4 regions of the Chryseobacterium sp. WLY505 genome follow, and region 2 is predicted to be linked to each of the others. Evidence: riboswitches for the same ligand, from Rfam matches in the RefSeq annotation. Region 2 holds a riboswitch; each other region holds the start of a gene.
The links. A riboswitch is a leader RNA that binds a small molecule or an ion and turns the genes downstream of it on or off. The one in region 2 is predicted to bind cobalamin.
Positions count from the first base shown of each region.

Region 1: it holds a riboswitch for cobalamin, as region 2 does, so the genes downstream of both, metE (5-methyltetrahydropteroyltriglutamate--homocysteine S-methyltransferase) here and RAH34_RS19250 (T9SS type A sorting domain-containing protein) in region 2, are expected to answer to the same signal.
Region 3: it holds a riboswitch for cobalamin, as region 2 does, so the genes downstream of both, RAH34_RS01445 (TonB-dependent siderophore receptor) here and RAH34_RS19250 (T9SS type A sorting domain-containing protein) in region 2, are expected to answer to the same signal.
Region 4: it holds a riboswitch for cobalamin, as region 2 does, so the genes downstream of both, RAH34_RS12705 (TonB-dependent siderophore receptor) here and RAH34_RS19250 (T9SS type A sorting domain-containing protein) in region 2, are expected to answer to the same signal.

Region 1 is NZ_JAVCWI010000004.1:191,970-199,882, reverse strand. It holds gene RAH34_RS11220 (DUF1062 domain-containing protein) at 1-170, opposite strand, end outside; gene RAH34_RS11215 (aldehyde dehydrogenase family protein) at 666-2,081, shown strand; gene RAH34_RS11210 (AraC family transcriptional regulator) at 2,196-2,993, shown strand; gene RAH34_RS11205 (hypothetical protein) at 2,995-3,705, opposite strand; gene metE (5-methyltetrahydropteroyltriglutamate--homocysteine S-methyltransferase) at 3,914-6,217, opposite strand; cobalamin riboswitch at 6,396-6,582, opposite strand; gene RAH34_RS11195 (Lrp/AsnC family transcriptional regulator) at 6,778-7,239, shown strand; gene RAH34_RS11190 (hypothetical protein) at 7,324-7,866, opposite strand.
Region 2 is NZ_JAVCWI010000012.1:30,872-38,784, reverse strand. It holds gene RAH34_RS19275 (TerB family tellurite resistance protein) at 1-264, shown strand, start outside; gene RAH34_RS19270 (S9 family peptidase) at 295-2,421, shown strand; gene RAH34_RS19265 (GxxExxY protein) at 2,462-2,617, shown strand; gene tpiA (triose-phosphate isomerase) at 2,736-3,494, shown strand; gene RAH34_RS19255 (esterase-like activity of phytase family protein) at 3,572-4,840, opposite strand; cobalamin riboswitch at 5,064-5,256, shown strand; gene RAH34_RS19250 (T9SS type A sorting domain-containing protein) at 5,319-6,422, shown strand; gene clpP (ATP-dependent Clp endopeptidase proteolytic subunit ClpP) at 6,746-7,432, opposite strand; gene dnaG (DNA primase) at 7,544-7,913, opposite strand, start outside.
Region 3 is NZ_JAVCWI010000001.1:320,769-328,681, reverse strand. It holds gene RAH34_RS01460 (lipopolysaccharide assembly protein LapB) at 1-633, opposite strand, end outside; gene RAH34_RS01455 (AraC family transcriptional regulator) at 630-2,246, opposite strand; gene RAH34_RS01450 (T9SS type A sorting domain-containing protein) at 2,419-3,714, shown strand; cobalamin riboswitch at 3,851-4,029, shown strand; gene RAH34_RS01445 (TonB-dependent siderophore receptor) at 4,062-5,888, shown strand; gene RAH34_RS01440 (YncE family protein) at 5,910-6,968, shown strand; gene RAH34_RS01435 (CCA tRNA nucleotidyltransferase) at 7,122-7,913, opposite strand, start outside.
Region 4 is NZ_JAVCWI010000005.1:137,770-145,682, reverse strand. It holds gene RAH34_RS12720 (MbnP family protein) at 1-184, shown strand, start outside; gene RAH34_RS12715 (cytochrome-c peroxidase) at 177-1,226, shown strand; gene RAH34_RS12710 (transporter) at 1,238-2,185, shown strand; cobalamin riboswitch at 2,276-2,461, shown strand; gene RAH34_RS12705 (TonB-dependent siderophore receptor) at 2,571-4,604, shown strand; gene RAH34_RS12700 (YncE family protein) at 4,601-5,734, shown strand; gene RAH34_RS12695 (cell surface protein) at 5,749-6,942, shown strand; gene RAH34_RS12690 (DUF5074 domain-containing protein) at 6,979-7,913, shown strand, end outside.

The DNA.
Region 1 (7,913 bases), on a different contig from region 2:
TTGTTGCATTTTACACATCGGTAAATCAGCCATATATCAATATTCTTTTTCTGAGCATTCAGTCTGAATTTATCACTGCATTGAAATCTGTCGCTGCTACATTGATTGCATTTCTTTTTGAGTAAGGGAGTATTTTTCGCTTTTACCTCCCAGATATGTTGGGTGTTCATTACTTATAATCGTGCTTAAAATTCTTTGTTGGATTTTTTCCATAGTATTCACGCATTACAAGGGATCATATGCATCCGGATTATAGCTCAAAGATTATTTCTTAAGCCCATACCTTACTGTGTATTTCAGTTTTGATTAATACTCAAAGCTAAAACAGCAGATAAAATCACCCTTTACAGGTAATACGATAAATAATATGATGAAATAAAAACCTGTTCGGGCAGAATTACCCAAACGAAAGAACGATCAGCCTGTGGTTACGGAGACTGATACTAAGCGAAAATAAGTTTAAGAGTGGTTCTCAAAACGAGTTATTTACTTGGTTATGATAAAAGTAGTTAATTTTATTGAAGAACAAAACATTTTCATATATAAATTCAAAAAGTAAAAATTCAAAGCTTTTAAAATGAACCATACAACAAAGAAAAATTGAACTATACAACAAACCTCTCCTTTCCTTTTCTGCCGAACTTTGTGGTATTAAAATCATCAAAATGAGACAGATTAATAAAATTTACATCAACGGCGAATTTGTTACGCCAAAAGGAACAGAAACTTTTGATCTTATCAGTCCTGTTACCAATCAAAAAACAGGAGAAGTAATTCTGGGAAATGAAGAAGATACCCGAATGGCTATCGCAGCAGCAAAAAAAGCTTTTAAAACATTTTCAAAAACAACTAAAGAAGAGAGAATAAGCCTTCTTAAAAAACTGCATGCAGCGGTAAGTAAAAGAGAAGATGAGCTGGTTCTGGCTATGGTGAATGAATATGGCGGAACATTACAGTTCTGCAGAATGAGTGTTCAAAATGCAATTTCTGCCTTTACAACCACCATCAATACCTTAGAATCTTATGATTTTGAAAGAACAGTAGGACATTCTAAAGTACGTTTTGAATCTTTAGGTGTCGTTGGGATTATCACTCCATGGAATGCCAGCAACAGCTTCATCTGTAATAAACTGGCCACTGCCATTGCTGCCGGATGTACAGCCGTCATCAAACCCAGTGAAATGAGTGCAGTACAAACCCAAATGCTTACAGAATGTTTTCATGAAGCAGGCCTACCGGAAGGAGTTTTCAATATTGTCAACGGGTTAGGAAATGTGGTAGGAAATGAAATTACACAGCATCCTGATATCGCAAAAATCTCTTTCACAGGATCTACATTAACGGGAAAAGCAATTGCCAAAGGAGCGGTAGATACCATGAAAAGAGTAACCTTAGAACTTGGCGGAAAGTCTCCTAATATTATTCTTGAAGATGCTGATCTTGATAAAGCGGTTCCTATGGCTGTTTTCGGAGCTTATATGAACAACGGACAGGCATGCATTGCTCCTACCCGGCTTCTTGTTCCGAAAAACAGGCTGGAGGAAGTAAATGAACTTGCTAAAAAAGCTGCAGGACAGGTAAAAGTAGGAAAACCTAACGAAGAAGACACTCTTGTAGGCCCGATGGTAAGTGCCAAACAGTTTGAAAGAGTACAAAATTATATCCGTCTGGGACAGGAAGAAGGAGCAGTTCTGCTTGCAGGAGGTGAAGGTAAACCGGAAGGCCTTGAAAACGGTAATTTTGTAAAAGCGACCATCTTTACTAATGTTCGTAATGATATGCGTATTGCTCAGGAGGAAATTTTCGGACCTGTACTGTCTATTATTCCTTATACCAATGAAGAGGAAGCCATTGCCATTGCCAATGATACCACCTATGGTCTGGCGGCTTATATCAGCTCTGCCAGTCAGGAACATGCCGAGCGTGTAGCCGCACAGATTGATGCCGGAAGAATCTGTATTAATGGGTTTGCCCATGATCCTTATGCTCCTTTCGGTGGTTTCAAGCAAAGCGGTATCGGGCGTGAGTTTGGTGTATTCGGATTGGAAGCTTACCTGGAACCCAAAGCAATTCTTGTTTAATCTGATATTCTTCACAGCAAAATATTCTTATGATTGTTTTGCTGTGAAGATTCTATCATCCTAAAAAGTTTTGTAAGTTTGAATAAGAATCTATCAAAAATACCTGCCTGAGCTATGAGCGAAAATAATATTCCTTTTCCCATCAATTATTCCTGCCATTTTTCAGAATTCAGGGAAGGAGAACAGTTTGCGCGGATTCACAGTCTGGGGCTTGTTCTTTCCGGAGAAATGGAACTGAATGACGGGATCACAAAAACAATTTTTAAAGAAGGAGAACTCTATTCTGCGAGAAAAAACAGTTTATTGAAATTCGCCAAATATCCTCCTAAAAATGGAGAAATCAGAACGATATCCATCTATTTTGATGATGCCATGCTTCATGATTTCAGCCGCGAGTATGGATATCAGGCCGAAAAGAAAGACAATGTTCCTGCCTATATAAAACCTGAGCAAAAGGCATTACATTCTTTTATGTATTCATTATTGCCTTATGAAGACCTTCCTGCTTCTGAGGAAATTCTTCGGCTTAAACAAAAAGAAGCCCTCCTCTTGCTGTTGAATTATGATCCGGGTCTTAAGGATATTTTATTTGACTTTTCTGAACCATATAAAATTGACATTGAATCTTTTATGAATAAAAACTTTCATTTCAATGTCAATGTAGAGCGTTTTGCTTACTTAACGGGGAGAAGTCTGTCTGCGTTCAAAAGAGATTTTCAAAAGATATTCGGAGTCCCTCCGAGACAATGGCTGCAGCTTCGAAGATTAAAGGAAGCCCATTTTCTGCTTACTCAAAAAGGAAGATCCGTTTCTGATATTTATCTGGATCTTGGATTTGAAAATCTATCCCATTTCTCGTTTGCGTTTAAAAAACAGTTTGGCTATCCGCCAAGCGCATTACAGGCAAAATAACTTAGACTTCCTCTAAAAAGAAATACCTAAAGGCAAGAATCACCAGAATAACGACTGCTATTGTAATGATTTTCACTTTCATATCGCTCTTAAGATTTTCCGGAGCGTAACGCAGTGTTTTTTCATCAAGATAAAAGTCTTTATATACTTCAGGATTGATTTTCAGATCCGGGCGAAACACATGTATACCTTTCAAAAAATGCCCGATAAGATCATAACGGTTTTTAAGTGGAATCACATCCAGATTGATCAGTTTCTTTTGAGGGTTTCTGTTTTCATCTTTTTCATGAACATACAGATTCTTTCTGAAATCGCTATACTTTCCGGAAGCTCTGGATTCTGAAAATATATCTTTTGTATAGGGATTGTCACTCTTTACCAAATCATAGTATTTGATTACTGACAGCACTTCATCATTCCTGTTGAGAAACAGAATTCCCTGATGATTGATGAGCAGACCACTGATTTTTTCATCCTGATTCCTCATCATTTCATACACCAGCCAACCCGCCAGTGAACCTGCAATAAGAAACAGTAATAAAAAGATCATATCAGAAGCGATGTCTGTAGAAGGATCGGATAAAGCATCAATAAAAAACCTCAGTAAAACAACAGCAACGGCAGCAAAAAGAATGACAATACTCCACCTTACTCCTGCAATGTATTGAGGATTATAGGTTTCCGATCTCATTTCAGGAAATGCTTCTTTCATGGTTTTAATGTATAGTATATTAGTTTGCTCAGCTTTTAACATCAATTTAAAAGATCATATGTCAAAATTTGCCGAGCTGCAAAAATAGAATATAAAAATGAATAGAATATTATAGGATATCCATTATTTTAACCTTTAAAAATAACAGATCGTGCTATGAAAATCATAACACGATCTGAATTATTGAATCTAATTATTTTAAATTTTTCTAAACAGCATATTCTACTGAAGCTTCTTTAGCAGCGGCAACCATTGCGATTAAAGCTTTTTCAGTTTCTTCCCAATGTCTTGTCTTCAGCCCGCAATCAGGATTTACCCAAAGTTGATTGGCTGGAATGACATTCTGAGCCTTTCTCAGCAGCTCAATCATTTCTTCTTTTGACGGAACTCTTGGTGAGTGAATATCGTATACTCCAGGACCAATTTCATTCGGATATTTAAAATCTGCAAAAGCATTCAGCAGTTCCATCTGAGAACGTGAGCATTCTATGGTAATGACGTCAGCATCCATATCGGCAATGTTTTCAATAATATCATTGAATTCCGAATAACACATATGCGTGTGGATTTGGGTAGCATCTTCTACTCCACTTGCTGAAATTCTGAACGCTTCCACAGCCCATTTCAGATAATTCTGCCAGTCTGTTTTTCTTAATGGAAGTCCTTCTCTGATCGCAGGTTCATCAATCTGAATAATCCTGATCCCTGCTTTTTCCAGATCCACCACTTCGTCACGGATTGCCAAAGCAATCTGCTTACACGTTTCTGAACGAGGCTGATCATCACGTACAAAAGACCACTGTAAAATGGTAACCGGACCTGTCAACATACCTTTTACCCATTTTTCAGTCTGGGATTGTGCATATTCAGACCAATATACGGTCATCGGAGTCGGGCGGGAAACATCACCAAAGATCACAGGAGGTTTCACACAACGGCTTCCGTAGCTTTGTACCCAACCGTTTTTAGTGAATACAAATCCTTCCAGCTGTTCTCCGAAGTATTCCACCATGTCGTTACGCTCAAATTCTCCATGAACCAATACATCGATTCCGATGTCTTCCTGCCAGCGGATTGTTCTCTGCGTTTCCTGTTTCAATAAGGTATCATATTGTTCTGCAGTAAGCTCTCCTTTTTTGAATTTTGCTCTCCAGCTTCTTACTTCTGTGGTTTGCGGGAATGATCCGATAGTGGTGGTTGGAAATAATGGAAGCTGCAATACTTCCTGCTGTTCTTCTTTACGGATTTTGAAGGTATTTATTCTCTGAGCGTCTTTTTCAGTAACGGCATTCGCTCTTTGTTTTACCTGATCATTATGGATAAGAGAAGAAGTTTTTCTGCTTTCAATGGCTTTTTTATTTTCTTCGAATGCTTCAAGAATTTGTTCATTTTCCGTTCCGGAAGCCAGTTCTTTAAGTGTTACGACTTCTGTCACTTTTTGTTTTGCAAAAGCCAGCCAGTTTTTAATTTCAGGATTAAGATTGGTTTCAAAATCAAGGTCACAAGGTGAATGAAGCAATGAACATGATGGTGCAATGAAGATCCTTTCAGATCCTAATTTCTCAACAGCTTTTCTGATGAAAGACAATGATTTTTCATAATCATTTTTCCAGATATTTCTACCGTCAATTACGCCTAATGAAAGACTTAAGCTTTCCGGAATAATATTCAGAATATCATCCAGCTGTTCAGGATTTCTCACCAGATCAACATGTAATGTATTCACCGGAAGGGAAACTGCAAGTGATGCATTGTCTTTTAATCCGTCAAAATACGTAGCTACAATAAATTTCAGTTTCGGGAAACGTTTTCTGATTTCGGCATACACAGAAAGATAAGTTTCTTTGGCTTTTTCTGTTAAATCCAACGCCAGAAAAGGTTCATCAAACTGAATCCATTCTGCACCCTGATCCTGAAGTTTGGTTAAAATCTCTATATAAACAGGAAGAAGATTTCCAGCCAGATCCAATTTATCGAAGCCTTCTTCTTTTTCTTTTCCTAATAACAGATAAGAAACCAGTCCGATAATTACAGGTTTTGCATTGATTCCCGCTTGTTTTGCTCCTGCAAATTCATTGAAAATCTTATCTGAGCTCAGTTTAAACTGTTGATTTTTATAAAATTCCGGAACGATATAATGATAGTTGGTGTCGAACCATTTGGTCATTTCCATGGCAGTGATATCCAATCCGTCTTTCTGATAGCCTCTTGCCATCGCAAAATAAAGATCCAACTCAGTATTGTTCTTTTTAAGCACTACTTCATGATAACGTGTTGGAATTGCTCCTACAACAAGGCTCATATCCAATACCTGATCATAGTATGAAAAATCATTACATGGGATAAGGTCTATGCCTGCTTCTTTCTGGATATTCCAGTTTTGGTTACAGATAGTTCTTCCTGTATTCAGAAGTTCTTCCAAAAGGATTTTACCTGACCAATACTGCTCGCAGGCTTTTTTGAGTTCTCTTTTGCTACCAATACGCGGATAGCCAAGAATGTGAGTTTGCATTTTTTTAAACTTTTTAATTCAACTTATCGGGAAAGTTCTTTAAAAGGCTTCGTAATGTTTTATCGGAAGAAGTTTCAGGAAAGTCATGACATAGCAGACAGCGTAATTTCCTTTACAAAAGAAAATACCCGAATCCGATATATCATCTGTATGACCTCAAAGCTTCAGACCGCGAAAGCATTGTCAATTCAGTAAAGGCAGGTCTCCTGACTTGTAACAGTTTCCGTCATCCTTCCCGCTTTTGGCAGTGGATCTGCAAGGACAGAAACCTTTGGTGTGTTACTTACAGTTGCGCGACAGCTCGTGATTTGCACACGATTCCCTATTAATCTACCTTAAGTAAAACCTTTCCTGTTTGATGAAGTATCTGTAAAGAACTGTACTTTTACCTTTAACCATGGTCATCAGTAAAAGTTTTTAATTTTGTGTAAAATTAGCAATACAGAATAAAACTACAATCAATATTAAATAATTAAGCAAATTAAACTTTTAAAAATTAAAATTAAAGTATATAATTCTGTACATTTGACTGTTTTAATCATTTAAAAGAATAATATTCTGTGGAACAACTCGATGATAAGGATTTACAGCTGCTCAGGCTGCTCCAGAAAAATGCTAAACTGACCGTTAAGGAACTTGCAAAAGAAGTAAACCTTTCTACCTCCCCTGTTTTTGAAAGGGTAAAAAGACTGGAACAGGATGGTTTTGTTAAAAGATATGCAGCGGTTCTTGATGCTGAAAAACTGAACCGCGGATTTACGGTTTTCTGCCAGATCAAACTCAAAATTCATGACAGATCTGTAGGTTATGATTTTGTAAAAGAGATTTTAGAAATTGAAGAAGTTGCCGAATGCTACAATATTTCCGGAGATTTTGATTTCCTTCTGAAAGTTCAGGTAAGAGATATGAAGCATTATCAGGATTTTGTATTCAATAAGCTGGGATCGGTAGATTCCATAGGGAGTACCCACAGTACGTTTGTGATGGCTGAGGTAAAGAATAACCATGGGCTGACGATATAGCTTTCGCTTTACGTTAATCTGCTTCAGATATAAAAACATCCGTCGATAATGACGGATGTTATTACTATTTTAATTTTCCAGTATTTAATTGGCTGCCCGATCAACAAGCGTTGGTGTTAAACCTAATGATTTCAACCTGTTTTTACTGTCAAAAAACAATGTTGCATAATGTTTTCCTTTTTTAAAAGTCAGTTTTGATCCACCTGGGAATTCACTGTCAGCTCCTAATTTTTGTGTTTTAGCATTGTATTGAGTGAACCTGGTTTTACTATCCTGTAATGTACTTTTATTCAGGACAAGGCCAAAAGGAAGCCCTTCCACTACTAAAGATGTATTGTCTGAAGTTTCGAAAAACATCTCATTGACAGCGTTATTTTTCCCAAGACCACAATAAAGCTCCAGCCCTGTTTTCATGGTCCATTTTGCATATTTTTCTTCATTGGCATCTTCATAAAAAACGGTTTTTACATTTAGTGCTTTTGATATTTTATCAGGTGTCTGTGGAAATATAAATTCTGAATTTTTGTCCAGTAAAGAGTTCAAAGCTGCTGTTTTCTGTGAAAATACAGTCACACTTAATACCAGAAAAAAGAGGGTTACAATGAAATTGAATGGTTTCGTCTGCATGAGAATGTTTTAAAATTTTAATGGTTTGATGGTTAAAGTTATTAAAA
Region 2 (7,913 bases):
GGAATGCTGGTGCAGCAATACATGGCGGATGAATTTCCTTTCAGAATGAATCTTGACAATGAACTTGAAACCCTGGCTCTTTTGCAGCCTGAGGAATGGAAAGATCATTTTGAATTCCATGCAAGATGTTTCCACGAAGATTCTACAGAGGAAGAACGTGTGAAATTTGTTCAGTTTGCAAAATCACTGATCAAAGCTGACAATAAAGTAACGGAAGAGGAACATACGTTCTACGTACTGTTGAAAAATCTTTGGGGACTATAATCTAAGAACAGATCCAAGCCAAAAAATACCATGAAAAAAATTTATCTAGGGCTATTAGTAATGAGTGCATCTACATTTCAGTCTCAGACATTTCCCAATATGAAGACTCCTGTTGCAGAAAAGCAGGAACATATCAGAGAAATCCACGGTGATAAGGTTAATGATCCTTATTACTGGATGATTGATTATTTTAAAAAAGGAAAAGATTCTACCAAAGTTGTTGATTATTTAAAGGCTGAAAACACGTATTGGAAAGGCATGATGAAGGATACTGAACCCTTCAGAGAAAAGCTTTTCCAGGAAATGAAGGCCAGAATCAAGGAGAAGGATGAATCTGTACCTGTTTTTAGAAACGGATATTACTATTACAGCCGCACAGAGACCGGAAAACAGTATTTTAAATACTGCAGAAAGAAAGGCAGTCTTACTGCTCCTGAAGAAGTTCTTCTGGATGTAGATAAAATGGCAGAAGGTCATCCATATTATTCTGCTGCTGGCTTCAGCATAAGTCCAGATAATACCAAAATGATCTACGGAGTAGATGATGTTTCCAGAAGACAGTACAAATTATTTTTAAAAGATCTTTCTACAGGAGAAATCACGGATCTTGGTATTAAAAATACAACAGGTTCTGCAACATGGGCCAATGATAACACCACAATTTTCTATACTTCAAAAAATCCTGAGACTCTTTTAACAGAAAAAATTTTCAGACACACTCTGGGAACAGATTCCGGTAAAGATATTCTGGTATATGAAGAAAGAGATAAAACCAACTATATCAGTGTAGGAAAAACAAAAAACAATAAGTTTATCCTAATCGATTCCCGTGCTACCACTTCGTCTGAAACCAGGTATCTGGATGCCAATGATCCTAACGGAAATTTCAAAATTTTCCAGCCCAGGATCAATAATGTACTTTATGATGTAACTTCACTTGAAGATAAATTTTTGGTAACAACCAATAAAGATGCGCTAAACTTTAAGATTGTAGAAACTCCTTTAGATAAAACGGGAGTTGAAAACTGGAAGGATTTTATTCCGCACAGAAAAGATGTTCTGATGGAGGATGTTACTGCATTTAAAAATTATCTGATATTCAGTGAAAGACAAAACGGACTTTCCCAACTGGTAATTTATGACAGAAAAACAGGGAAAAAGGAGTTTCTAAAATTTGATGAACCTGCTTATACTGTTTATTCACTGGATAACCCTGAATACAACACGGATAATTTCCGTTTTGGGTATACTTCTATGATTACACCAAGTTCTCAGTATGAACAGGATTTAAAAACAGGAAAACGAGTTCTTTTAAAACAACAGGAAGTTCTGGGAGGTTATAATAAAGATAATTATACAACGGAAAGACTTTTTGCCACAGCAAAAGACGGAACAAAAATTCCAATCTCTATTGTTTATAAAAAAGGGTTCAAAAAAGATGGAAACAACCCACTTCTACTCTACGCTTACGGTTCTTACGGAAATTCTATGGATGCCAGTTTCAGCAGTACCAGACTGAGTCTTTTGGACCGGGGTTTTGCATTTGCAATTGCCCATATCCGCGGAGGTCAGGAAATGGGAAGACAGTGGTATGAAGATGGAAAAATGATGAAAAAGAAAAACACATTTACCGATTTCATCGATTGCGGGGAATATCTGGTGAAAGAAAAATATACTTCACCTAAGCATCTTTACGCTCAGGGAGGAAGTGCAGGTGGTTTATTGATGGGTGCTATAGCCAATATGAGTCCTAATCTATGGAATGGGGTTATTTCACAGGTTCCATTTGTAGACGTAGTGAATACGATGTTAGACACTAGTATTCCACTCACGACCAATGAGTATGACGAATGGGGAAATCCCAATAATAAGGAAGCTTATTTTTATATGAAATCTTATTCTCCGTATGAAAATATAGAGAAGAAAAACTATCCGAATCTTTTGGTAACAACAGGATTACATGATTCTCAGGTACAATATTTTGAACCAGCAAAATGGGTTGCCAAACTAAGAGATATGAAAACGGACAAAAATGTACTGTTATTGAAAACAGATATGGACTATGGCCATGGTGGTGCTTCCGGAAGGTTTGATTATCTGAAGGATGTGGCTTTGGTATATGCTTTCATGTTTAAACTGGAAGGGATTACTAAGTAATGAATCTCGCAGATTTTGCAGATAATGCAGATTTCTATTAATGACAGAAAATGAAATTTCATACATCGTTCGTAAATGTGTTTTCAATGTATATAATCAGTTAGGACCTGGTTTACTTGAATCTGTATATCAAAAAATAAATTTTAATACCTCCAATATTCTGGACAATATAAAGAGAGTGGTAAATAACTTATAATAAATAATTAGATTACATTAATCTGCTAAATCAAACAAATCCGCGAGAGCAAAAAAGAGTCTCGCAGATTATCCAAAAAAGAAAAATTAAAAAATAAATAAATCTATATTTAAATCTTATGAGAAGAAAAATAGTTGCAGGAAACTGGAAAATGAACAAAAATGTAATTGATGCACAACAATTAATGATTCAGTTACTAAGCTATAAAAACAACAATGCTACAAACTGTGAGGTTTGGATTGCTCCCCCTGCATTGTATTTGATGATGGCAAAAGACGTTTTTGAAAAGGATGAAATCGGAGTATTTTCTCAGGATATGAGCGAGCATGAAAGTGGCGCCTATACGGGTGAAATTTCTGCAGACATGCTGGAATCTATTGATGCAACCGGATCACTAATCGGGCATTCTGAAAGAAGACAATATCACGGAGAAACAGATTCTCACTGTAACAGAAAAATCAAATTAGCTCTTGATAAAGGGCTTATTCCTGTTTACTGTAATGGAGAAACTCTTGAGCAGAGAAAAGCAGGACAGCACCTTGAGGTAGTAAAAAATCAGACTGAAGTAGCTCTTTTCACACTTTCTGCTGAAGAGATCAAAAAAGTAGTGATTGCTTACGAACCGGTTTGGGCTATCGGAACAGGAGAAACAGCAAGTCCGGAGCAGGCTCAGGAAATCCACGCTCATATCAGAAATATTATCGCTTCAAAATACGGACAGGAAGTTGCTGACGAGGTTTCTATCCTTTACGGAGGTTCTGTAAAACCAGACAATGCTAAAGAAATTTTCTCTCAGCCGGATATCGATGGTGGTCTTATCGGAGGAGCAGCTTTGAAATTAGAGGATTTCTCTAAGATTATTGAAGCTTTTAATTAATATAAAGGATTTATATATCATCCAATAAAAAGCGGCGGAATCTTTGATTCCGCCGCTTTTCCGTTAAAAAAATCTAATTATTGAATATCGACTACATACATTGTTCCTTTGTCTACTTTACCCGTTTTAGGCAAAATTTTAGCTTTTGGATTTCCGCTTCCATCATCCACTACTCCAAAGTCATCATCATTGAAAACAGCCAGTTTATTATTTCCCAAATAAACAATTCCCTCGAATTTATCATGTTCATAGCCCAGTTTTGCTACCAGGTCTACGGCTAATGTTTTGGTAACAGCTTTTATTCCGGCATTGGTAATTTCATCCCATGAACATTGCTCTAAAGCTTTTCCGTTAATTTTCATTCCGTCCACCGCATTAATATCAGTTCCATTCACATCGGAAGCACTGCTCAGATTGATTCTGTATACTTTTTTGATTCCTCCCTGAGATCCGAAATTTCCGTCTCTTTCAATCACCAGGAATTCATTATTGCTAATGGCTGTAATATCACACACCGAATCAGAAGCTCCGCCATCCTGTTTGTATAAAAACTGCCTGGTTTGCCCTGTAATAATGTCAAAAGTGACAATTCTCGTTAAAGTAGTATTGGTAGCCAATGCTTTACTAGGAACAAACATCATGGATTGTATGGTACCTACCAATGTTCTTCCGTCCGGAGTGATACAAAGTCCTTCCATTCCTCTGTTGGCCCTTCTTTTGGCTAAAACAGCAGGCAGTTTTCTTGGTCCTGTATTTACGCCAACAGGGCTTATTCTTTCCATCTCGATTCCATCAGCACTATAATGTACGATATGTGGACCATATTCATCAGAAACCCAGAATGTACCATCAGCAGCAGCAACAATACTTTCGCTGTCAAGACCATATTGATCAGTACCTAAGACATTTCCGGAAGCATCATAAGCAATTTCTCCCGTACTTCCCATTCCTGCAGGATTTGGAAGTCCTGTAATAGGTTGTCCGGATGGATTTTTAAGTTTAATATATTTGATGACCTCTACATTTCCGTCAGCATTGATTTTAAAATGCATAATGGTTGGAGTAAAATTAGGAGCAAGAAACTTTTTCCCATTCTGGAAGTCGGTATTAGGCCCTCTGTCTGTAATGACATAGAATTCGCCTTTTCTGGTAGGATGAGCGGCTGCTCCGGAACCAAAACCTCCGTTGATAACATCCACTCCGTTTATTGTAGCCAGTTTTGTAAAGGGAAACTCCTGAGGGAATTTGGAATAATTAATATCCTGATTAATTATGGTGGTATCATCATCACTTTTACATGAAGCCAATACAGCCAGTATACTCACAGACCATAGTAATTTTTTCATATGCTATTTTATGGCTGCGAAAATAGAACTTGATTGTAAACTGATCTTGAATATAATGATAATTGTTTTTTAACAATAGAACAGACAGAAGCATTGAAAATAAATAAGAAACGAACTTATTTAAAAATAAAAAACCAACAATCCCGCCAAATTATTAATCAAATTGAAAATCAACTTTTTAAAGGTAAATAATTCACAAAACAGACTTATCAATTTATATGATATATTTGCAGCGTTTTAAGGCTGAACAATGTTCATTAATAGGGAATCAAGTGAGAATAATATTCAAATCTTGGGCTGTACCCGCAACTGTAAACTGTTTAAACTTACTGCACGAAAAACCACTGGACGTGAAAATCCGGGAAGGAAGCTGTAAGATGTGAGCCAGGAGACCTGCCGTAAAACACTAGATTCAGAGAAAGAATTATTTCTCCTCTGAAGATAAGTTTCGGGAATAAAACTTTAAATTAATTATATCATGAGGAAAATCTATCTTTTTTTCTTACTGCTTTGCATGCAGCTATTGTCGGCCCAATTCACAGAAAACGACATTAAATTTTGGGTAGGAACAGGTTCTAAAAAAGCGTATTTCATTGCAGACTTTAATGATGACAGCACTCCAAATTCTTATGCATGGGGATATCGTTTTGACGGAAATGGTTTAACCATGGAAGACATGATTACTGCTATTGCCGCTGCAGAACCTAAAATGGAAATTGAAATACCATCCGGATTTCTGTACAGTTTAAATTACAATCATCATACTCCTAGTCTTGACGACTATTGGTCTACCTGGTCAGGAAATACTCCATCAACTATGGCATTCAATAATGGTGTGAACAATGATCTTTTAGTGGACGGAAGATGGTATGGAGCTTCTTATAGTTTTTCCCCTCCTACAATACCTTCCCCACCAGTTGCAGCCTACAGTTCTGCTTGGTTTACTCCTTCTCAGGTTACGAACTGGGTGGGAACAGGAACTAATAAAAGTCTTGTAGTTATTGATTTCGGAACTGATAATACCAACGGAAATGCCAATTCTTTTGTTTTTGGAATTAAATATAACGGAAGTATAACAGCTGAACAGGCGTTACAACTGATCCAATCTCAAGCTTCTTATTTTAACTTCACATCAGCAAATAATCAGATTGCTAATTTAGCATTGAATTCCTTTGCTGGGAATACTTCCGGATCAGACAGCTGGAAATTGTATAAAGGAAAAGATCTATCAAGCTGGCAAGCAAAAGCCAATCTTTCTCAGATTCAACTGAGTAACACTGATTGGTTTGGATTGAGTTTCGGGCAAAGAAGACCATTTACTCCAACCGAAGCACAGCTTACTTTAGGGGTTTCTTCTGTGACAAAGAAAAAATTCAGTGTTTATCCAAACCCGGCAAGTGGTTTTATTCAGATTGAAACGGCTGAGAAACTGAAAGAAGTGAATATTTATTCTGCTACAGGACAGAAAGTAATGACTTCACAGTTTACTAAGATTGATATTCATTCTTTAAACACGGGAGCTTATTTTGTGGAGATTAAAACAGCTGAAAATACGACAATACATAAGATTGTTAAGAAATAGAGAAAGCGTCTTGAGACGCTTTTTTTGTGGGGATATAGGTAAAATAGACTGTTAAAACCACCCCGTCAAAAATTCTTTGAATTTTTGCCACCCCTCCAGCGGAGGGGAATTCTTGCGTCTTCAGTTGAAACTTTAATTGGGATTGTAATTTTTCTCCCACATCTGTTCTTGGATCATTGTGGCTGGATTTCCACGGAATGACAGAATTGAAATGGTTGTCTATCCATACAGTTTGTCATTCTGCAGGAATCTAAACATTTAAAAATATAACCCAACAAAAAAACCGCACCAGATAAGTGCGGTTCTCATGATTTTATCATCAATTATTTTTTCTCTGTAGATCTTTGTAAAACCTCATCTACCATTCCGTAGCCTTTAGCTTCTTCAGAAGTCATCCAGTAATCTCTGTCAGAAGATTTTTCTACCCACTCATACGTTTGTCCTGAATGATGACCGATGATTTCATAAAGCTCCTGCTTCAATTTCAACATCTCTCTCAAGTTGATTTCCATATCAGAAGCAACTCCCTGAGCACCTCCTGAAGGCTGGTGAATCATAACTCTTGAGTGCTTAAGCGCAGAACGTTTTCCTTTTTCTCCTGCAACCAATAATACAGCTCCCATTGAAGCAGCCATACCTGTACAGATTGTTGCTACATCGGGCTTAATGATCTGCATGGTATCATAAATACCTAAACCTGCATATACACTACCACCAGGAGAGTTGATATAGATCTGAATATCTTTCGAAGGATCAGCACTTTCTAAGAATAAAAGCTGAGCCGTAACAATGTTTGCTACCTGATCATCAATACCTGTCCCAAGAAAGATAATTCTGTCCATCATCAGACGGGAGAAAACGTCCATCTGAGCAACGTTTAATCTTCTCTCTTCCATGATGTACGGAGTAAGATTCGTTGGGCCATACATTCCCATATACTGATCGGTAACTAAACCGTTGTTTCCTAAATGTTTTACAGAGAAATCTCTGAATTCTTTTTTAATGTCCATATTTCTATTATGTATTATTTTTAAAATATTCTCGAAGTTTAAATTACAATATTTATTCCTAAAATTTTATAGGACTTTTTGTCACAGAATATAAAAAAACTGACTTAAAAATTATCTTTTTCTACCATAGATTCCTTTGATAGGTGAATATTCGATGATATTACTCAATCGCATGGAAGCCTGTTTCAATAATGTAATTTTCTTGATAAGCTCATAGTACTTTCCTTCATCAGTATCCCTGTACACATCCAGCTCTTTATCTGTTTCTGTAATTAAATAATCAATATATCTGTATTTGTGCAGCAAAACATCTCCCTTGATCTGATCTGCCACTTTATCACCATAATTGGGAGGATAAATGTTTCTGGAAGCCCAGTTTTCAAGCTCATCCAACGGGATCAGTGCGTCTACAACCTTTGTGGTAATTTCTTCGTCCATAAAAGATACAAAAAAGTTTCCACTTCTCAACTCATCTTTTTGA
Region 3 (7,913 bases), on a different contig from region 2:
CTCCTGCGCTTTATCAATTTGATTAAGGTTAAGATAACAGTACCCAATATTGTAATACACGACACTCATATTAGAATAAGTGGTTTTCTTTGCAGGAACCTTTTCATAATTTCGTATAGAAATCAGGAATTTTTCCAGAGCAATTTCTGAATTAGACTGACTTTTATATACCATTCCTCTTATTGCGTAGCTTGTAGCCGTTTCAATGTATTTCTCCGGATTTTTTTCAGGAATTTTTGCAATATACTGTTCTGCCTCATTCAGCGTTTCCAGGCATTTGTTGAAAAGTTCCATTTGCTGATATTGGATGGCGACGGAGATGAGAACACCTGCCTGGCTTTTGGGATCATTGGTTTTCTGAGACAGTTCTTTTGCTTTTAGAATATATTGTAAAGACACTTCAAAATTTCTTTTGGCAATATTGGCCGTTGAAAGCAGCATGTAAAGGTTAATAGAAGTTTTAATATCATGAGATTTTTTTAATAATTGTTCTCCGATTTTGATGGTGTTATCCGGATTGTCATAAATTTCAAGTTTGGCCTTTTTTATTAAGACACTATCAGGTGTCTTTTGTGCTTTCATACCATTACAAAAGGCAGCCAGCAACAGTATTATTTTAAAAATTGATTTCATAAGGCTTTTGTTTTACTGATTTCCTGAATATAGGCATTGGGAGACATTCCCGTAACTGACTTAAAAACAGTAGTGAATGCACTGTGTGATGAGAATCCTGAATATTCTGCCAGATAACTCACTTTATAATTAAGAAAAGCAGCATCAGTTCTTAGCAGCTGTACAATATGATTGATTCTGAGCTTGTTAATATATCCGTTGAAGTTTTTTTCCTTATTATTAATAATTTCCGAAAGGTATTTTGTGTTGATTTCCATTTGAGAGGAAAGCAGAGACAGAGACATATTTTTATTCAGAAACCGGTCGGATTTTTCAAATTCCTCTAACTTTTGGAGAATTTCATCTTCTTTTTCCCGGGATATTTTTGTTGTGCCGGAATCCTTTGTCGCTGGAGTTGTTTTGTGTAAAATGATGGGCTGAGGTTTTTGGCTGATCTGTTTTTCAAAGAAATCAAACTGTTTTTTTAAGTCTTTATTTTTACTTCTCATGAGTAAAAAATAAATAAACAAACCCAGAATGATCAAAGATAAAATCAGGATTAAAGACCAGGAAGATCTTAGAAGCATATGGTTCTGAAATTCAATATTTTTATTTTGATTGGTTTCCACAAGCTTCACAAGATATCGTATTCCTTCTTTTGAACCGGAATCTGTTTTTGTTTTTAAATCATTATAAAGTTTATTGTACTGATGGTATTTTGCATCATTATGTACCGCGTAATAATTACGGGAAAGTGATTCGTAGATTTTAATTTTTAAATTATTAAAAGGAAGATTTTCTATCAATTGAAGTCCTGCTTCCAGTTTTTTTATAGCCATTGCATAATCCTGTTTCAGAAAATAATACTGAGAGAGGTTTTCATAGGCCAGTCCTAAGAGAAAAGGCTGGTTTTTCTGATGTTCAAGATCTGCAATAATGCTGTCTATAAGGATTTTATATTCAGATTGTTGATATGTTTTCAGGAGATAGGAAGATCTGAAAATTCTGTTTTCAATTTTTAAAATTCTATTTTCTTCATTATAATCGACGAGGTATTGATTACTCTGATCTAGATTTTTTAAGGCTTCAGGATAGTTTCTGTTGATTCCCGAGTTCAACGCCTGAAGCTGATATAATTTTGCAGTGGTGATTCGTAATGCCGGGCTATTGCTTTTAAGAAGCTTTTGATCCGACAACAGATGAGAAATAATTCTTTTCGATTGATTGTACAAACCCAGATTCTGATACTGATCGGCAAGATTATAATCACTGAAGACCTGCATAAAATAAGAAAGGCCGTTTTTCTGATCTGGCTCTTCTTTTTGAGCGAAAATATTGACAGACTGTACATATTCCCCCTTCATGGCAAAAGCTTGTGAAATAATATTTTGAAGTACAATTTTGTGTTCCGCATTTTGATCACTCACAAGAATTCCCTGGGTATAGCTGATGCATTCATCAGGATTCTGATACAATTTCAGAAATGCTTTATCTGCCAACACATTGAAGTCCGGACCGGACTGTCCTTTGGTGGTAAGCGAGCAGAAAATAAAAATAAGCAGTAAAGTCTGAAATAATTTTTGTCTTGATAATTTGTTTTTTGTGTTTTTTTGAATAGTTCTGGTAAAATCCATATTCAAAATATTGTTTTATATCTGTCTGGTTATTAGGTTTTTGAAAATTAAATTCTTTTAAAATTCCTGAATTATGAAAGCCAATTTCTTTTGATAAGGGAAATATTGTATTAATATTGTTTTCACCAATTCAAAACGCTAAATATAATAAAATATGAAAAATTTTTACAGAATGTCAATAAAAATATTGACGGCTTGCCTTTTCCTGAAATTTGCTTTTGCAGGCGCTCAGCTTACTGTAATAGGTTTGGGAAATTATAATGTGGGCGCAGTCTCGGATAACGGGGTCGTAAGTATGCATACCAGCGCAGGAGGAATATATAAATGGAATGCAGCGGGAGGGCTTGTACAGATAGGTTCCATATCAAACGGATATCCGGCTGCGGGGAGAACTGTTGTTTCAAATGATGGAACCAAAATTTCGTCCTCGATAACAAATACAGCAACGGGATTTAATGAAATATCTACTTATGATGTGGCTACTTCCACCTGGGTAAACAGAGGAGGGCTTGTTCCTACAGGATGGGATGGCAGTGTAAGTTCAACCTGGGGAATGACTACCAATGGGAGCACGATTGTGGGTTTAGGGTTTCTTACTGCTGCGAACGCGCATGCTGTGAAATGGGATGAAGTGAACGGAATGGTAGATTTGGGAAGTATTGTTGCCGGACGCAGTTCCAGAGCCAATGCAATCAATGCGTCAGGAACAGTAATTGTGGGTTGGCAGGATGAGCCAACCGGGACAAGAAGTGGCGCAAAATGGCAAGATGGAGTAGAAAGCTTTATTACAGATAATAATGGGAATAATGTAGGAGAAGCAGGAGGGATTTCTGCAGATGGAATTACAATCATAGGGGCAGCAAATCCTAATCCTTATGTCTGGAATGCGGTAAGCGGGCTTACTTATATAACGCATCCTAATGCTTCTTTCAGCTTCAAAGGAGGAGCAACGGGAATTTCAGCTGATGGAAAAAAAGTAATTGGGTATTACAGAGCATTTGGAGCACCTCCGATGTCAGGTGAAGGCTTTATCTGGACCTCTGCCAGCGGAAGAATTAACCTGAATGATTATGCCGCGTCTTTAGGAATTGCTACCAATGGAGTCACGATGGGGCTTCCTTTAGCAATTTCACAGGACGGAAAGAAAATTGCCGGATCAGGGACAAATGCTTCTGGTCAAATGATTGCCTTTTACCTGGATACTTCTGAATATTTATCGGTGAATGATGCCGTAAAAGAGAAAAACAGTATAGGAATCTATCCTAATCCTGTGACTGATATCCTCTATTTTAAAGGAACAGGAAAAATAGAGAAAGCAGAAATTTATAATATGGTTGGACAAAAAGTGAAATCATTGGATGCTGTAGAAGGACAGATTGATGTTTCGGCTCTGTCAACAGGAGATTATATCTTACAATACTCTGTAAAAGGAGTACAACAGGAGCCTTATAAATTTATTAAAAAGTAACATATATAAATAGTAAAGTAGTGGGATGAATGGCTGTTTTCAATATTGAAAGCGGCCGTTCTTTTTTTTGTTTAACTGACAAAAAGATAACATTTTTAAGGCGAAGTGTAGTTTTTGGTGAATACACATAAAAAACTATCTTTGCAAAAATTTTGGTTTCCAGTATTTTGGAATTAAAAGGGAATCGGGTGTAACTCCCGGACTGTCCCCGCAACTGTAAATCGCAACACAAGTTTCTGCAAAAAACCACTGTTTTATAACGGGAAGGAGCAGAATGCGAAAGTCAGGAGACCTGCCGGAATTATAATTAAAAAAACATATTGCTTTCGGAGGAAAAGTAAAAAAGTATGGATATAAAAAGATCTTTAGTACTGCTTTTTTCATCTTATGGATGTTTTCTTTTTGGACAAGAGAAAACCATTGACACTATTTATGTCTTCGACAACCAGATGAACAGGGTGAAACTCTTTCATCCTGTAAAAACTATTACAGCAGAAGATGCTGAGAAAAACTCCAGTAATCTTTCTGAGCTTCTCAGATTTCAGTCACAGGTTTTTATCAAAGAAAATGGCCGTGGAGCCGTTTCTTCACCTTCTTTCAGAGGAACTACCGCCCAGCAGACTGCTTTTGTCTGGAATGGGATTAATATCAATTCTAATTTTTTAGGCCAGGGGGATATTAATAATATTGCTTTGTTCGGCTATGATCAGATCGGTATCAAAGCTGGTGGTGGAAGTGTAGTGTATGGAAGTGGTGCCATCGGGGGAAGTATTCACCTCAATAATACCCTTGATTTTAATAAAGGTTTCCATGGTTCCTTATTTTCAGAAGTAGCTTCTTTTAATACTTATAACAATTTTATAAAAGGTTCCTACAGCAATGATAAGTTTAGTTTTAAAGCTTCCGGAAATTATTCTGTAAGTGAAAATGATTATAAGGTCAGCGATCTGAACTATATCAACCGAAACGGAAATTATTACAATACAACGTTTAATGCAGGAGCATCCTATAAAATTACGGACGATCATAAGATCTCGTGGCAGAGCCAGTTTTTTGATTCTTCACAGCATTATCCGGTATATGAAGAAACGGGAACCAAAACGAAATATAAAACTCAGAGTGTAAGAAGTCTTCTTTCCTGGGACTGGAACAAAACGAAGTTCAGCAATTCCCTTAGAGCAGCTTATACGGAAGAGAATTTTCAGTATTTTGGTTCATTAAATCTACCTAAATCAAGTGGAGGAACCGGGAAGAATTATATTTTTAAAAATGATTTCAATTACTTTCTGAATTCAAAATGGAATTTTAATATCATCGGAGAGTTTCAGGTTAATAAAGGAGAAGGATATCAGAGCGGAATATCCAATGTCAGCAGAAATATAGGTTCCGTTTCAGGATTGCTACGATATTTTGCAACAAAAGACCTGCGTTTTGAGGGTGGATTTAAGAAAGATTTTGTAGAAGATGTAAAGTCCCCGTTAATGTATTCTTTCTCTGGAAAGTGGAGTGCTGCAAAGTGGTATGATGTGAGTGTTAATGTATCAAAAAATTTCAGATATCCGTCCTTCAATGATATTTATTACGAACCGGGAGGAAATAAAGATCTGAGACCGGAAACCTCTACCCAGGTAGATATGACCAATGAGTTCAAAGCAGGAGATTTTAAACTTACCCTGTCTCCTTACTATATGAATGTGACCGATCTTATTGTATGGCTTCCGACTGCTCTGGGATACTGGCAGGCATATAATGTCAATAAATCTGAATCTTACGGCCTGGAATCTCAGTTGTCTTTCAGTAAACAGCTGGGCAGCCATAAAATCCGCGTGAATGCAGGATACTACTATGCAAAATCTATTGATAAAGAAACGAAAATGCAGAGACCTTATGTTCCCATGCACAGAGGAAATGCCAGTATAGATTATGAATATGGTTTCTTTAAGTTTTTTGCACAAGGACAGCTGAATGGGGTTACTTATACGACAAGTGATGAAAAAAGATCTGATGCCATAGATCCATATTTTCTTTTAAATATGGGCATTTCGGCCACGTTAGCCAAGAAATATACCTTAGGGTTTAAAGTGAATAATCTAACCAATACTTACTATAAAACTGTTTCTTTCTATCCTTTACCGAAAAGAAACTATAGTGTGTATGCAGCAATAAATTTTTAATAAATTAAAATTGAATAAATTATGAAAATAACTAAACTTTTAACTGTCCTATTTGCAGTTGTATTATTGTTTAATATTTCTTCATGTACAAGTGATTCTGCCGAATTTGAAATTTCCCCGATCACGTACCAGAACGGATATTTTATCGCTAATGAGGGGAATTTTAACAGCCAGGGGGCTAAAGTAACATTCCTGACAAGAGATTTAAACTTAAAGCAGGATGATGTATATGGATACAATAACAATAAAGAAATCCTGGGTGATGTTCTTCAGACCATCGGTCTTAACGGAAATAAAGCTTATCTTGTTTTGAATAACTCAAACAAAATTGTTGTAGTAGACCGTTATACATTCAAAAAACTAGCAGTAATTACTGATCAGATTGATAATCCAAGAGGAATTGCTTTTGCTAATGACTTTATCTATGTTGCAAACCTAAACTTCTCTACGAATGCTACAAGTGTAACGAAATATAAAGCTTCTGACTATTCATTTGTAAGCAAAATCACCATGACAGGTGGTGCTGATAAAACAGTAGAAGCAGGTGGAAATGTTTTTGTACAGAATGCTACTTCAGGATATGGAAATATGATTACTTATATCAATACTTCTAATGACAGTAAGACTGAACTTACTGTTCCGAATGGTAAGATCAACAGTACTATTTCATACAAATCTAACGTGTATACAATTTCTTCTACAGCCGCTGATTCATATATCTACAAAATATCAAGCACAGGAGCTATGACACCGGTAGTTACATTGACAGGAATTCCAAGTGCTACCAATCTTCAGATTGATAATGATAAAATTTACTTCAGCTCTGCCAATAAAGTGTATACAACAAGCTTAGCGACTCCGGCAATTCCTGCAAGCCCACTATTAACAGCTGCAGATGGCGGTCCTTATTTTACACTTTATGGATTTAATGTTATTGATGGTAGAATTTTTGCATCAGATGTTCATCAGTTTACAGCAGAAAGCGAAATGCTAATATATTCAGCAACTACGGGGAGCAAAATTACTTCTCTTAAAACAGGAGGTCTTGGTGCTAACGGAACTTTCCTGAATCCACAATAATATAGTACTTCTAAAAATAATTTTTTATTTTTTCATCATTTGTGTTTTTTTCCGGCCGGTTTCGAAGAAACCGGCCGGCTTTGTTTCCTTAAGAAAAAAATTCCGGCGGGATGGAACATCCCGCCGGAATTTTTAATATTTTTCTAAATTGAATTATAAGGTTAATCCCAGTTTTTCAGCCTCAGCAATCACAAATTTTGTCGCTTCTTCTTTTTCATTGGGAATTTCCCCTTCGAGGATAGCTTCTTTTACTTTCTCTTTCAGTATACCAATTTCGCGGCCCGGTTTAAGATTAAACATTTCCATAATTTCTTCACCGGTAATAGGAGGCTGGAAATTTCTTACCTGATCTTTTTCTTCCACTTCCTTGATCTTTACCGCTACATATTCAAAGTTTCTTTTAAATTTCTCCTGTTTCTTAGAGTTTTTAGTGGTAATATCCGCTTTGCAAAGGGTGAAAAGATCTTCCAGATCTTCTCCTGCATCAAATAATAGTCTTCTCAATGCAGAATCTGAAGCATCATCCGTAATCAGTGCAATAGGTCTTGACGAAAGTTTTACCATTTTCTGAACATATTTCATATCACTTCCCAAAGGTAATTTTAATCTCTGGAAAAGTGTTTTTACCATTTTTGAACCCAAAAATTCGTGTCCGTGAAACGTCCATCCTGTTCCTTCCACAAACTTTTTTGTCGGAGCTTTTCCAATATCATGGAGCAGGGCAGACCAGCGAAGCCAAAGATTATCCGTATTTACAGAAATATTATCCACTACTTCCAGCGTATGATAAAAATTATCCTTGTGGGTTTGTCCTTCCACTTCCTCCACGCCTTTCAGTTCGATCAGTTCAGGAATAACAAGCTTCATAAGACCGGTTTGTTCCATCAGTCTCAGTCCGACAGACGGCTTTTCAGACATCATAATTTTGTTAAACTCTACCATGAT
Region 4 (7,913 bases), on a different contig from region 2:
GGTGACGGCAAAAATTCGTCCTTCTGTTCATATTCTGGCAGACCTGAACCAGTTTTTGAGCGGAGATAAAGCGCTTACTCTTACTACAGCTAATGACATGCTGATGGGCTCCAACCAACACCTGGTGGATGTTACCAACAATCTCACAAAAATGTTTAAAGTAGACCACGTTCACAATGATTAATTTCTTTTTAAAAACATTATTGGTTCTGTTTGTATTGGTATTAAGCTGTATTTCCTGTTCTGATGAGGTTATACAGCCACTGGAAAAAGATGAAGCCTATAACCTGAAGTTTCCCTCTTATTTTCCGGAAATGACTTTTGATAAATCGATCAATCCGGTAACTAAGAACGGCGTGGAGCTGGGAAGAAAATTATTCTATGAAGGCAGGCTTTCAAGGAATAATACCATTTCATGCGGTTTCTGCCATATCCAGGAAAATGCCTTTACCCATCACGGGCATACCGTAAGCCATGGGGTGGATGACAGAATAGGAATCAGAAATGCACCACCCATCCAGAATATGGCTTTTTTGAAAAGATATATGTGGGACGGAGTGATTCATAATCTGAATGAACAACCCATCAGCCCGATTACCGACGTCAATGAAATGGACAGTTCCATACCGGAAGCTATTTCGAAAATAAAAGATGATCAGAAGTATAAAAAACTATTCAGAGAAGCTTATGGAGATGAAACCATTACCGGAGAGAGAATTCTGAAAGCATTGTCGCAGTTTATGGCTTCTTTAATTTCTGCAGATTCAAAATACGACAGATTCAAACAGGGAAAAGAACCATTGACTTCAACAGAATCTCAAGGGATGGCTTTATTCGGACAGAAATGTGCTTCCTGTCATAGCGGAGAACTGTTTACGGATGAGAGTTTCAGAAATACGGGAATGTATTACAATACAGAATTCAAGGATGCAGGAAGATATAGAGTTTCCCTTAATCAGGTGGACTGGATGAAATTCCGTGTTCCCAGTTTAAGAAATGTAGAATACACCGCACCTTATATGCATGACGGAAGATTTTACACCTTAGAGGCAGTACTCAATTTCTATTCGGATCATGTGGTAGATAATGCCAATCTTGATCCACAGCTGAAACAGAACGGCCACATAGGAATTGCCATGAACAGTCAGGAAAGACAATCAATCATTGCGTTCCTGAAAACATTATCGGATAAAAGTTTTATATCCAATCCAAAATTTGCAGAATAATTTATAAAAACATGAAGAAGATTATAGTGATAGTAAGTTTGATCCTGTTGAGTCAGTATCAGGCGAAAACGATCAGAGACAGTGCATATAGTGCTCCGGAAACCTTTAGCAGATTCAATTTTGATGATGATTGTGATGCCTGTGGCTGTGCAGCAGGAAACGGATCTTCCGGGTTTGAATCTTTACTGAACCCGCAGTTTATCGGAATCAAATACTTTGCCCAGCATTATAAAGCGAAAGAGAACTTATTTGTAAAAGACCTTACCCAGGATCAGTATTTCAATACGCTTCAGCTGTGGGGGAAAATTCCACTGACTAAAAAGCTGAGTGTGTATGCGAGCCTTCCATTCCATTTTCATGAAAAGAAAACCCTCCAGGGTGATATCAGAATCAATGGAATAGGAGATCTGAACCTGATGGGAATTTACCAGCTGATGAGCTCTAAAGATAATTTCCATCACCTTAGCGGAGGTTTGGGCGTGAAAATTCCACTTGGGAAGTTTGATGAAAAAGGAGCATCCGGAGTGAATCCGAGTTTTCAGCTGGGAACCGGAAGCTGGGATTATCAGGCAGCTTTGAATTATAAATTTCAGAAAAATAAAGTAGCCGTATTGGTCAATACAGACTATACGATCAAAACAGAGAATAAAAAAAATTACCGTTTTGGAAACCAATGGAACTATGCTGCAACGGGTTTTTATCAGGTTGCAGGAAATGAAAAATCTATTTTTTCTGTAAAAACGGGAGTTCAGGGAGAAGTTTACGCTCAGAATAAACAATTTGATGAAGCCCTGCCCAATACTGCAGGAAGTGCTTTGTATGGAAAGCTGGGATTTGAAGCCTCTTATAAAAAGCTGAGCCTGGGAAGTGAAATCATGCTTCCCATGTACACTCATCTGGCGGGAGGAGATATTGAAGCTAAATCGAGATTCAGTGTTTTCCTGAATATTGGAATTTAAAGTGACACCCCAATAAATGATGTTAAAGCTCCTTCGGGAGCTTTAATTGTTTATGAATCATGATTTTAATTGGGGATTAGGAATAATTATTTATCTTTGCCGAAATTTGGTGAGCCCTAAAAAGCTCTTAAAAGGGAATCCGGTGAAAATCCGGAACAGACCCGCTGCTGTAAGCTCCGCACCAAAGTTTTTGAAGAATATATCCACTGTTTTTTAATGGGAAGGATTTCAAAAATGGAGTAAGTCAGAAGACCTGCCAGAAAATAATCGTTTGACGCTTTCGTGGAATAAAGCTTAGGACATCAATGATTCTGTGCAGTGACAGCTGTGCTTTGTCGTTGTATTCTTATACCCCATTAGCGTCTTCATTACCCTAAATGAGCTAATGGCGGCAAAACTAACTACTTCTGCAATTCATAAAGCTGTTTTCACAATATTGGTGATCACATCTCAACTTTTGTCTTCTCAAAACAGGAAAAAAGACAGCCTTCAGGAAGAGACTATTAAAGGAATCAATCTTTACAAAAAGAATTTTAAAGAAATCCTCCCGGCACAAATCCTACAGGGTGAGCAGTTGGAAAGACTGAACAGTCATTCCGTTGCAGATGCTTTACGATATTTTTCAGGTGTTCAGATTAAAGATTACGGCGGATTGGGTGGTTTGAAAACTATTAATATCCGAAGCATGGGAAGCCAGCATGTAGGGGTTTTCTATGATGGAATTCAATTAGGAAATGCCCAAAACGGGCTGGTGGATCTTGGACGATATTCTTTAGACGATCTGGAAGAAATATCATTGTACAACGGTCAGAAAAGTGAAATTTTTCAGCCGGCAAAAGACTTCGGCTCTTCGGGGTCTATCTATTTACAGCCAAAAACACCCGTATTTAAAGGAAATAGAAAAACCAATTTGGTTGTAAGAGCAAAAAGTGCATCCATTGACCTTTTTAATCCATCATTCCGATTGGAACAGAAAATTTCTGACAGGATTTCTGCCAGCTTCAGTGGAGAATTTATGCAGAGTGATGGAATTTACAGATTTCGTTATGCCAAGAAATATCCTGATGGACAACAGGCTTATGATACCATTGCCAAAAGACAGGATTCAGATATTCGGGCAAAACGTTTTGAAACTTCTCTCAACGGAACTTTAAATAACGGAAGCTGGAATATCCGTGGCTACGGTTATATTTCAAACCGTGGAATGCCGGCACCTATTGTGAATGGACGTTTCGGAGGAAGAGGAGCAAGGCTTTCCGATGAGAATTATTTTGTACAGGCCAATCTGAGAAAGAAACTGTTCCCGAAATTTGAAACACAGCTGAAAGCAAAATTCGCTTACGATTATACCCATTTTATGGACACGGTTCGTTCGCAGTCTATTATTTATACTGATAATACCTACATCCAAAGGGAGCTTTACCTTTCCTCTTCCAATATTTACTCAATCACACCCAATTGGGATGTCAGCCTGAGTGGTGATTTTCAGTACAATAATCTGGATGCCAATCTGGATAACTTTTCTTATCCTACCCGATACACTACATTGGTCGCATTGGCGACAACCTATCAGTGGAACAGATTCAAAATTCTGGGAAGCCTTTTAGGAACTTTTACATTTGAAGAAGTAAGAAAAAATAAAAGGCCGGGAGATGCCAGAGAGTGGACACCTGCCGTTTTTATGAGCTATCAGCCGGAAAAAATTCCGGAGCTTACCCTCAGAGCTTTCTATAAAAGGATTTTCAGACTTCCGACCTTCAATGATTTGTATTATACCAATATCGGAAATACCTACCTGAAACCGGAATTCACCAATCAATATGATATAGGATTTACCTATCAGAAGAATTATAACAACCGTTTCTTTAAAACATTTTATGCTAAAGTAGACGGTTACTACAATAAAGTACAGGATAAAATTGTAGCTGCTCCAAATGGAAGCATGTTCCGCTGGCTGATGATGAACCTTGGATTGGTTGAAATCATTGGAGCTGATGTTAATGTACAGACTGAAATGCAGCTTGGAAAAGTAACCCTCCGACCTTTGCTTTCTTATACATACCAAAGTGCAAGAGATATCAGTGATCCGGAAGACACTTTCTATCGCAATCAGATTCCTTATACCCCATGGCATAGTGGATCTTTCAGTCTGATGGCAGATTATAAAGACTGGAGTTTCAATTACAGTGCAATGTACGTAGGGGAAAGATATGATGTGAATCAGGATAACATTCAATACAATTATGTTCAGCCCTGGTATACGCACGATCTCTCTGTTCAGAAAAAATTCAATTGGGCGAATCATCAGTTTAAAGTAAGCCTTGAGATGAATAATATTTTCAATCAATACTATGATGTTGTCCTCAATTATCCGATGCCCGGAAGAAATTTTAAACTTATTCTAAACTTCACCCTATGAGAAAACTAAACTTTTATTTTTTATTTCTGGTATTAGCTTTTCTTACCTCTTGCCGTACCGATGAAATTATTGTCCGTCAGGAAGTGGTGGAAGGACTCCCTTCAGAAAATACAGCAATAAAAGGCTTTTATATGCTCAATGAAGGAAACATGGGAAGTAATAAATGTACCCTGGATTTTTTTGATTATACCAAAGGAACCTATTACCGGAATATTTACGCAGAAATTAATCCCAATGTGGTAAAAGAATTGGGTGATGTAGGAAATGATATCAAAGTGTACGGAAGCAAACTTTATATTGTTGTCAATGTTTCCAACAAAATTGAAGTGCTGGATGCTAAAACGGCCAAACGTATTACTTCGATTCCATTACAAAACTGCAGATATCTGGCTTTCAAAGGCGGGAAAGCTTATGCCAGCAGCTATGCAGGTCCTGTAGCCATTAACCCCAAAGCCCCAAAAGGAAAAGTCGTTGAAATTGATACCACTTCTCTTTCCATCCAGCGTGAAGTGGTGGTAGGATATCAGCCGGAAGAAATGGAAATTGTGGGTAATCAATTGTTTGTTGCCAACTCCGGAGGATATAAAGCTCCCGATTACGACAATACAGTTTCCGTCATCGATCTTAATACTTTTACAGAACTTAAAAAAATAAATGTTGCCATCAATCTTCACCATATTAAAAAAGATAATTACGGTGATCTCTATGTAACCTCAAGAGGAGATTATTATAATATTCCTTCCAGTTTGTATTTAATAGATGCAGCTACAGGAACTGTGAAGAAAAATTTCAATCTCTCTGTGAGCGAAATGACGATCGTGAATGATAAACTGTATTTCTATGGGAATGAATTCAATTACAATACCCACAGTTATAAAAAAACATTTGGAATCATTGATGTGAAAACAGAACAGATCATCGCCAACAGAATTTTTGATAAAGAATATGAAGATGCCATTAAAACCCCTTATGGAATTGCTGTAAACCCCATCACAGAAGATATCTACATGACAGATGCCAGAAATTATGTATCCATGGGATTTGTGTATTGCTTCGATAAAAACGGACACTTTAAATGGAAAACGGAAGGCGGAAATATCCCTGCCCACTTCGCTTTTTTATACAAATAACCAAACTTTAAGAAATGAACAGAAATAGCTTTACTTATTTGAAAATCGGATTTCTATCCTGCTTCCTTGTAGGAGTGATAGCCTGTAAACATGATGATGAAGATGAATTTACATTTAATGGCCTTGATGATTCCTATACCATTGAACGTTTAAAGGTTTTGAGTATTCCTACCAATGCTTCAGGATCGGTTACATGGAGTATTAATGATTCTATTATCTCTCAAAATTCAGAACTTGAATTCATCAGTCCTACTGCAGATGCGTATCCTTTGACTTTAAAGATTAACAATAAAGGAAACGAGCAGGTTTTTCATTCTAAAATCATTGTTACCAAAGAAAAAACACCTTATAGTAAATATATTTCCAAAGTATTGGAGTTCCGCCCTGCTGTAGGGCAGTTCATGAACGAAATTCCGGAATATTTACCTGGAAATACCACAGCGAATATGCTTCAAAAAGCCAACGAATCGTTGGTAGGAGGGAACTCTACCATGATCAGTCTTGGTGGCTATGGCGGATATGTAGTGTTCGGTTTTGATCACACCATTCCCAATCTGAATGGACGTGATTTTAAAGTACTGGGAAATGCATTCTTTGGAAATGATGCCGCAGATCAACGTTCAGGATCTTGTGAACCGGGAATTATTATGGTAGCCTACGACAGAAATAAAAATGGAAAACCAGATAATGACGAATGGTATGAAATTGCAGGCAGCGAGTATTTCAAAAATGCTACAGTTAAAGACTACAGCATCACCTATCATAAACCTAACGAAAATAAAGCACCTGTACCCGGAACTGAATTCTGGCAGACCGACGTGGAGTATATCAAATGGAATGACAATCTGGGAAATCAGGGGTTTAAAACAAAGAATACTTTTCACGCCCAGAGCTATTATCCTTTATGGTTTACAGATGCTTCTTACAGCTTTTCAGGAACCAGACTGGCAAATAATTTTTACGATCAGAACGGTGACGGGTCGTATTGGGTAGGAAAATCATATGAGTTCGGATATGCAGACAATGCTCCGAATAATGATGAAGCCTCTAATATTGATATTTCCTGGGCGGTAGACAGAAACGGAAAATATGTGAAACTTCCGGGAGTAGACTTTATGAAAATATATACAGGAGTCAATCAGGAAGCAGGATGGCTGGGAGAAGTTTCTACAGAAGTAGCGGGAGCTTACGATCTGCATTTTAAATAATAATTCAATAATACAATCTATTTAAATTAATAAAAAATGAAAAAGTTTTATCTTTTTATGATGCTTTTTCTGTTTGCATGCGTATCGAATGCACAGATAAAAGTTCAGGGTGTGCCCAGAAATGATATTTCAGGGATCAGCAAACTTAATACCACGACTATCAGTTTTTCTGATATTCAGTATTGGGTTGGATCAGGAACCAATCAGGCTGCTTTTGTAGTACAGTGGAACGACAGTAAAAACCCTGATGCCATGGTTTGGGGATTCAAATGGAACGGAAATGCTACCGGAGAAGACATGCTGAAAGCTATTGCTAAAGCAGATCACAGATTATATACATTGCTGTATCAGGGAACACAGTTTGGATCAGCTGTCGGAGGAATTGGTTTTGACCTTAACGGTCAGGGAACCAATGCACTGATCAAAAGCGGAAATACTACGTATCCGTTATATCCGGTAAATGGTTTTGTCAATACGACAGCTTATGATTTTGACAGCTACACGATTGTAGATGCAGCCAACGACCACTGGCAGTCCGGATGGACGGTTAACGGGTACTGGTCATATTGGGTAAAGAATCCTGCAGATGCTGATTTCGGATATTCCAATGTTGGAGCTTCTTCACGTGTATTGGAAAACGGTTCCTGGGATGTCTGGAATTTCAATGTAGGATTTAATGAAACACCTGTTTCTTCTACCATGACTCCGGTTTCTCCATATGTAGCTTCTACAAACTATACCAACGGATATTTTATGGTGAACGAAGAATGGTTTGGCCATACCAACGGTTCCGTAAACTTCATTGATAATAACGGACAGATCAATTACCGTGTGTACAGTAATGCCAATAATAATCAGGCTTTCGGTGCAACTACACAATACGGAACGATCTATGGTGATAAATTCTATTTCGTTTCAAAACAAGCTGCTGATGGAGGAGATACTCAATATACTCCTGGAGGTAGATTGGT